Regions from separate parts of the Flavobacterium sp. GT3P67 genome, predicted to be linked through region 2. Evidence: riboswitches for the same ligand, from Rfam matches in the RefSeq annotation. Region 2 holds a riboswitch; the other holds the start of a gene.
What was found. A riboswitch is a leader RNA that binds a small molecule or an ion and turns the genes downstream of it on or off. The one in region 2 is predicted to bind cobalamin.

Region 1: it holds a riboswitch for cobalamin, as region 2 does, so the genes downstream of both, metE (5-methyltetrahydropteroyltriglutamate--homocysteine S-methyltransferase) here and E0H99_RS06505 (TonB-dependent receptor plug domain-containing protein) in region 2, are expected to answer to the same signal.

What each region holds. Positions count from the first base shown of each region.
Region 1 covers NZ_SMLF01000001.1:174,250-178,687, forward strand. The annotation lists gene E0H99_RS00735 (T9SS-dependent M36 family metallopeptidase) at 1-908, opposite strand, end outside; gene dgt (dGTP triphosphohydrolase) at 1,001-2,344, opposite strand; cobalamin riboswitch at 2,555-2,749, shown strand; gene metE (5-methyltetrahydropteroyltriglutamate--homocysteine S-methyltransferase) at 2,937-4,438, shown strand, end outside.
Region 2 covers NZ_SMLF01000003.1:41,504-45,941, reverse strand. The annotation lists gene cobT (nicotinate-nucleotide--dimethylbenzimidazole phosphoribosyltransferase) at 1-303, shown strand, start outside; gene E0H99_RS06515 (adenosylcobinamide-GDP ribazoletransferase) at 383-1,189, shown strand; gene cobC (alpha-ribazole phosphatase) at 1,174-1,710, shown strand; cobalamin riboswitch at 1,757-2,013, shown strand; gene E0H99_RS06505 (TonB-dependent receptor plug domain-containing protein) at 2,091-4,001, shown strand; gene E0H99_RS06500 (S41 family peptidase) at 4,166-4,438, opposite strand, start outside.

The DNA of each region.
Region 1 (4,438 bases), on a different contig from region 2:
CCAGCAAAATCATCTTTAGCCCACACATTGTTACCCCTAGTTATGGTATATTCTGCACCATCTGCACCGTTAATATCATGCCATCCAAAAGGAGACGCTTTACTATCTGAAGGGTTAGAAACAAGTTGAAAAGGGCTATGATTTGGGCTTTCAAAATTAGATGGAATTACACGATAAGAACCTCCAGCTGCTTTAGAGGAAGATCCTGAATAAATTTGTTTATAGGTGTTTCTTAAATATTCAGTTGATGAATCATCAGTTATGGTAGTGTAAGCCTTATTTCTATCAAAACTACAAGAAATTACAAAATCATTTTTCTCTAACATTTTTCCACTAAGCGCATCTATTCTTACACTCCAAATATGCTCATGTGTGCGGGTATGAATTGTAAAATCCCATGCCAAAATCAATTTACTATCTTTTGCTTGATGGTATACTAAATTTGCAGCAACAGGATCTTCTGTTCCTAAACCATTACTCAGTCTAAATTTATTTTCTTCTAAATTTTCTAAAATAGTAAATGGGTTACTTGCCTTAATTCCTAAATGAAAATACGCTTTAGCTAAAGCATCTGAAACTGATAGAGACGGTTTTTTTGTATTTACTTTATTTGAAACATCTTCAACTATCCTTTTCTTAACATCAATTACTTTACTACTCTTTACAGAAAAGTTTGAAACAGCTCTGAATATTTCAATTCCCTGATAGCGTTGTATCACGTAACAGTTTTCTATTCCAGAACTGGTGGATCCACCCTCGCTTTGAATAATCCAATCGTTGAAATTACGATTTGAGATACTGCTCTTAGCCTGGGGCGTGCTTAAATAATTTTGAATTATTTCTTTATTTGATTGAGAAAAACTCAATAATGGTAGTGCAACAATTATAGAAAGTAATATTTTTTTCATAAAAACTGATCAATTAGTAAAATACCTAGTTAAAAGGATAAATTTAATTCTTTTTATTTAATATCACAATTTAATTCAATCATGCTTAGTTTCTAACTTTTTGCCGCAGTGATTGTTTTATAATACAGCAAGGCATTTCCATCCGTCAGTAAAGAAATAAAATGACAAATATGGAGTAATCTCCCATATAGATTCTCTTTTTCCAAATGATGCTTTTCCGGCAACATTTTAAGAATTAACGCATCGTAATTAGAAGCATTTCCATTGAATTTATTATTGAAAGCGGTTATGAATTTATCCAGCAAAGTTTGAATAATTTGATAGCCAACGATTTCTTTCTCGATGACTTCTCGGCTTTGATAAATGTTATTGACACTAATCTTTATTATATCATCCATTTGAGCTTTATACTTACTTTTATCCATGATGGCAAAAGGAAATTTGCCTTCCAGAATTAATGCTTCATTTTCGACAAAAACTTTTACAGCATCATTAATTAAGCTACCAATTGCCAAAGCGCGCAAATAACTAATTCTATCTTCTTTGGTTTCTAAAGTCTTATATTTAGACGTATCAATGCTGTCTTTTACCAATTTTATCAAATATTCCAACGCAAAATCTTCGGAAACTAAACCTAAGTTTATTCCATCTTCAAAATCAATAATGGTGTAACAAATATCATCAGCAGCTTCAACTAAATAAGCCAAAGGGTGCCTTTCAAAACCAATATCGTTTCCTGATTTATTTGGAATCAAACCCATATCAGAAGCCACATCTTGAAAAAAGGCTTTATCGGTTTGAAAGAAGCCGTATTTTTTATCGGCAATATCTTTGGTTGGTTTTTTTGGCAAACTTTCTTTTGGGTATTTCATAAAAGCACCAAGAGTCGCATACGAAATTCGGAGTCCGCCTTCAATTCCGGGACGACTTGCCGTCAGTACTGAAAATCCATTTGCATTTCCTTCAAAATCAATTAAATCCTGCCACTCTTTTTTCGAAAGTTGATCTTTATATTGCTGTCCTTTTCCAATCGAAAAATATTCTCCAATCGCTTTTTCACCGGAATGTCCAAAAGGTGGATTCCCAATATCATGCGCCAAAGACGCCGCGGCAACTATAGCTCCAAAATCATTCATATGATACCCATGAATTTCTTTCAGATGCGGATATTTTTCTATTATTTTTTTACCAACCAATCGTCCTAAAGAACGCCCAACAACCGAAACTTCTAAACTATGTGTCAATCTGGTGTGCACAAAATCAGTTTTTGACAATGGAATAACTTGTGTCTTATCCTGCAAACTTCTAAAAGCGGCCGAGAAGATAATACGGTCGTAATCAACCTCAAAACCCAAACGGGTATCGTCTTGTTCTACACGCAATCTTTTGCCTTTGTCGCCTTGTCGTCTTAGTGATAAAAGTTGTTCCCAGTTCATGATTTCTTTTTAAAATTTCTTTCCAAAGATAGAAGAAATAGACACATTATCAAGAGAAATAAAGTCAGGTATTACTTAATTTATATGAAAAACTTAAAGTTTCAGCTCCTATTAATACAATATCCTAAAAATAACAAATTTATAAACCTATAGAAAAAACTTTAAATGATTAGTGCTACTTTTGTACCGAATTTAAGTTCTTAATTTATTTCTTCATCAACCGATAAGGGTTTTACTTAACTGTAAATTAATAGGGAATCGTGTGTAAATCACGAACTGTCGCGCAACTGTAAGTAACACAAAAAGTTTTTATCTGAAATAAGATCCACTGTTAGTCTATGACGAATGGGAAGGATGATAAAAATGTTACAAGTCAGGAGACCTGCCTTTTATCGAATTGACAATGCTTTCGCGATTTGAAGCAATAGTCAGGTATGGTGCGTTCTGAACACAATAAGCGTAACTATTTATGCCTTGTTGTGCGGCTCTCTTTCGTAACGCATTTCCCCTTTCTACTATTTATTTCTAACGAGCATTTGAAATGCATCAAGAGCTTTTAACTGATTTATTCATCATTTAAAAAGCAAAAAAAATGCTAACAAACAATCTTGGCTACCCGCGAATTGGTAGCAACAGAGAATTAAAAAAAGCCTGTGAATCGTACTGGGCAGGAAAAATTTCCGCAGACGAACTTTTAACTGTAGGTGCCTCTATCCGCAAGCAAAACTGGCAGTTACAAGCCGAAACCGGAATCGATTTAATCCCTTCCAATGACTTTTCGTTTTACGACCAAGTCCTGGATTTATCACTTACATTAGGAGTTATTCCAAAACGTTATCAAGAATTAGCTAAAACAAACTCTACCATCGATTTATATTTTGCTATGGCCAGAGGCTCGCAAAAAGAAGGACAAGATGTAGTTGCTATGGAAATGACAAAATGGTTTGACACCAACTACCATTACATCGTACCGGAATTTACCAAAGACCAAGAATTCAAATTATTCTCTGAAAAAATAATCGATGAGTTCAAAGAAGCCAATGCTTTAGGAATCGCTACAAAGCCTGTACTTATAGGACCTGTTTCCTACTTGCTTCTTGGAAAAGAAAAAGAAGCAGGTTTCCATAGAATAGACCTTATCGATAAATTGCTTCCGGTATATTTTGAAATCCTTCAAAAACTGGATAATGAAAATGTAGAATGGATTCAATTTGACGAACCATTTTTGGCTTTGAATCTAACGGATAGAGAAAGAAGCGCCATCACTTATACATATACCGAAATCAACAAACGCTTCCCTAAAATCAAACTAATTCTTGCCAACTATTTTGATTGTTCTGGAGAAAATCTTGACACCGTTCTTGCTTTGCCCGTCCATACTTTGCATTTAGATTTGGTTCGTTGTCATTCCCAATTGGATGACATACTGGAATCCGGACAATTATCAAGTAATGTAAATCTTTCACTTGGTGTTGTGGATGGCAGAAATATTTGGAAAAATGACTTCAAAAATTCCTTGGCTATTATCAAGAAAGCGACTGATGCGCTTGGCGAAAACAGAATCCTAATTGCGCCATCGTGCTCTCTTATCCACTCGCCGTGTGATTTGGAATTAGAAACGAATAACGCAACGCTAACTCCTGAAGTCAAGCAATGGTTGGCTTTCGCCAAACAAAAAACAGAAGAAATAGTACTGCTTAAATATTTTGCTTCGAATGAAATAGACACCACTAATTCGATTCGTTTTCAAGAAAATACTGTTGCCAATGAAAACAGAAAAACATCCACTTTAATCCATAATGATGCGGTAAAAAATCGTGTTGCCAGCATTACAACTGGTGATGACCAAAGAGAAAATCCATTTGCCATTAGAAGAAAAAAGCAAATAGATGTATTAAATCTTCCATTATTCCCGACTACAACTATTGGTTCTTTCCCGCAAACAACGGAAGTACGAAGCTGGAGAGCCAAATTTAAAAAAGGAGAATTAAGCCAACAACAATACGATGATTTACTTCAAAAAGAAACCGAAGAAACCATCCGCTTTCAAGAAGAAACCGGCATTGACGTTTTGGTTCACGGAGAATTTGAACG
Region 2 (4,438 bases):
ATGCTTCAGGCAAAAGAAGCCAATATGTTGATTCTTGTTGATGGCTTTATCTGTAGTGTCGCTTTTTTAATTGCCTCTAAAAAGAATCCGTCCATTATTAAAAATGCTATTTTTTGCCATTCTTCTGCTGAGCAAGGACATCAAAAAATATTAGATTATCTAGGAGCTCGTTCTATATTGCAACTCGATTTGCGATTGGGCGAAGGAACGGGTTGTGCCATTGCTTTTCCTATAATTGAGTCGGCTGTAGCTTTCTTGAATGATATGGCGAGTTTTGAATCTGCGGGGGTTAGCGGTCGATAAACGATAGAGACGTACGATTGTAGAGACGCACTGCAGTGCGTCTCTACGTGAGAAATAAAATCAAAAAATAATTCCAAAAATGAAAAAAGAAGTACACATATTTTTTACGGCATTAATGTTTTACACCAGGATTCCGTGTCCTAAAAACATCGATCATAATCCAGATTATTTAAATAAAGCGTCCCGTTATTTTCCATTAATTGGGTGGATTGTAGGTAGCGTTGCTTTTGGAGTATACTGTGTTTTTAATTATTTAATTGCTCCTGAAATTGCGATAATCTTCTCTATGATTGCTTCCGTTTTAGTGACGGGAGCTTTTCATGAAGATGGTTTTGCTGATGTTTGCGATGGTTTTGGTGGCGGTTGGACCAAAGAAAAAATACTGATGATTATGAAGGACAGCGCCATTGGTGCTTATGGAGCTATTGGTTTAGTGCTATTGTTAGTGCTTAAATTTCAAGGGTTGACTCAATTAATTGATGTGTCGGATAATCCTAAATTTATAATTTACAATTCACAATTTGTAATTTTATTATTGCTTATTACAGCGCATTCGATCAGTCGGTTAGCGGCGATTTCAATTGTTTTTACCCATGAATATTCTCGTGAGGATGCTTCCAGTAAAAGCAAGCCTATTGCACAAAGTTATTCCTGGAGAGAAGTGGTGGGAGCTTTCTTTTTTGGATTACTACCATTAGTTATTTTATCCTATAACCAATTGCAAATACTGTTGGTTTTAATCCCTGTTTTTCTGACTCGATTTTTTTTAGCCCGTTATTTTCAGAAATGGATTGATGGATATACCGGAGATTGTTTGGGTGCAACCCAACAGGTTTGTGAAGTAGTTTTTTATCTATCAGTTATTGCATTATGGAAGTTTATTTAGTACGTCACACGGAAACGGTTTGCGAAAAAGGAATTTGTTATGGACAATCGGATGTGAAAATCATGGAGCCTTATGACGCTGTTTTTTACTCTGTTTTGAGCCAATTGCCTCAAGATGCAATATTATATTCGAGTCCTTTGCTTCGCTGTGTGCTTTTGGCAAATTATATAAAAGACAATTCAGAAATTGCTGTTATTAATGAAGATTTCCGTTTAATGGAAATGAATTTTGGGGATTGGGAAATGAAAAATTGGGATGTAATTCCACCTGATGATTTCACACCTTGGATGACTGATTTTGTAAATGTTCGTGTACCCAATGGAGAGTCATTTACAGATTTACATGATCGAGTAGTTGATTTTATAAATAATGAACTTCATGCAACCAATTCAAAACCAGTAATCATTGTGGCACATGCTGGAGTGATCCGAAGTTTTTTATGTAAAATTTCGGATATATCGCTAAAGGATGCTTTTCAGAATAAAGTAGATTTTGGGGCTGTAATTAAAATTGAATTATAAAATTCGCAATTATTTAGGTTATTAACTTAATATAATTTTATCTTTGCCGCCGTATTGAGGTTGAGGTTTGTTTTTTCAAACCACATTAAAAGGGAAGAGAGTGATTGAAAATTAACGATTTTAGATTTAAAAATCAGAAATCATTATTCAAATTCAAAAATCTCACGCTGTACCCGCAACTGTAAGCTACCAAGCTTGTTGTTATCTACAAAACCACTGAGTTAGCTGAATTCATTTCAGTTTCTTGGGAAGGTAAACAACAAGACGCAAGCCAGGAGACCTGCCTATTACATCGAGTATCAAACTTTCGGGAAAAAAGGTTTGGGTATGGGTCATTCTATGCTTTTCTCCCAACAATTATTAAAATTTACATTTTTAAAATGAACAAAAAATTCATTCGCTTTAGTGCGATTGCATTGTTATTTGCAATGAACACGTATGCACAAGAACAAGAGCCAAAACAACTTGATGAGATTGTTGTTTCCGATTCGAAATTTGCATTGGCAAAAGAAAAATCAGGAAAAGTTATCGTGAAAATTACTGCTGCAGATTTGAAGAAAAAAGCAGGACAATCAGTAGCTTCAATTTTAAGTACGGTAGCTGGTGTTGAAATCAATGGAAATCAGAGTCGTAATGGGAAAGATTTGGGACTTTACATTCGTGGAGGAAGAAATCATCAGGTTTTAATTTTGATTGACGGTGTTCCGGTAACAGATGCTTCCGGGATTAGTTTATCGTATGATTTGAGATTGCTTCCTGTGGAGCAAATTGAAAGTATTGAGATTATGAAAAGCGCTTCAAGTACGTTGTACGGCTCTGGAGCAGCAACTGGTGTGATTAATATTACACTTAAAAAAGCAGGTAAAAAAGCTATTGCTGGAAATGCATACGTGAATATTGGTACGCAAACAGCTGCCAAAAATGCAAATTATAGCATACAAGATTACAATCAGGGCTTTGCTGTAAATGGTGGTTTTGAAAAAGTAAATTATTTTGCTTCTTTAAATAGTACTGAAACTACAGGAATTTCTGAGGCAAGACCATTAAATTCAAATACTAAATTTGAAAGCGATGATTTTTCAAGAGTAAATTCTTTAGTGAAAATTGGTTTTACGCCAACTAAGAAATTATCGTTGGATTTCTTTGCTAATTATGACCGAATGAAAAACGGTTTTGATGCAGGTTCATTTTCAGATGATTTAACAAACTTTAGCCTTTCAGAGCAATTTAGAGTTGGTTTTTCTCCAAAATATAAATATAATAAAGGAGAATTGGTAATTAATACGGGTGCAAATGTAATCAACCGTGACATCTTTAGTTATGGATCTTTATTTCAAGCAAAGTCAAGAAGCGTTAATGTGGATGCCTTTAATAAATATGAAATTTCATCTCAATTATTTGTGGTTACAGGAGCGCAATTTCAGTTCCACGAAATGTCAAACACAAGCCAGTATGATGCAATTACAACTGATGTAGCAAAATTCAATATGATTGATCCCTATGTAACGGCTGTTTATAATTCTGACTTTGGATTAAATTTAAATGCCGGAGCACGTTATACTATTCATAGTAAATACGGAAATAATTTAGTGTATAACGTAAATCCATCGTATAGCTTTTCAGAATCATTAAAGGTATTGGCTTCTTATAGTACTGCATTTGTTACTCCAAGTTTGTACCAATTATACTCTCCGTATGGTGATTTGGATTTATCTCCAGAGAAAGATGCGACTGCCGAAGTTGGTTTTGAAGTAAGTTTAGTAAATAAAAAATTGGTTTTAAATGTAGTTGTTTTTCAAAGAGAAGAGGAAGATGCAATAGGATTTGATTTGATGACTTATAAATACTTTAATGTTGATGGTAAAAACAAAGCCAAAGGTCTTGAAACAATGATTTCTTATGCTTTTAATGATAAAGTAAAATTCAATGCCAATTATACTTTCACCGAATTAGAAAGACAATCTCGTATTCTAAATCCAAAACATAAAGTAAATGCTTCCGTGGATGTGCAAGCATCAACACGTCTTGCCTTTAATCTGGCGTATCAATTTGTGTCAGACAGATATTTAGAATACACGACTTACCCGGGGCCTACTTATAATCCTGTTTTAAACTCCGAAATTTTGAAAGACTATCAATTGGTAAATGCCGTTGTTCGTTATGAATTGATAAAAAATAGATTGAATATTTTTGGTACAGTAGATAATATTTTGGATAAAGATTTTGTTGAAAGTCGCGGATACACTACTAGAGGAAGAAATTTTAAATTAGGTTTGAATTTCTTGTTCTAAAAAATAAATAAAAAAAAATTATTTTAGTTTTAGTCTTAATTCCCGTTCCCTAATTTGGAACGGGTTTTTTGTTGGGAAAAATCGGATTCTTTAATTTTGGATTATAAAAAAAAGAGGCTTTCAGTGATGAAAGCCTCTTTTTTTTATAATTTATGAAATCAATTTTATTCCAATGCTTTCAAAAGTCCTTCTGGAGCTTTCTCAATATACATCTGATTTTGGATTCCTTTTATTGATTTCGAATCTTTAAAAAACTCAAAATCTACACCAGTGCTTTGTTTCAACATTCTGGATGTTCCGGTTATTTTTCCAATAGCGGTACTCAATAAAGGCTCAGCAGTGTCTCCAAGAACGCCATAAGTACTAATTGTTTCTTTTATTAAATAATCAGGTTGTAATCCATTGAAATAATCTCCAAAACCATTTGAATTCACAAT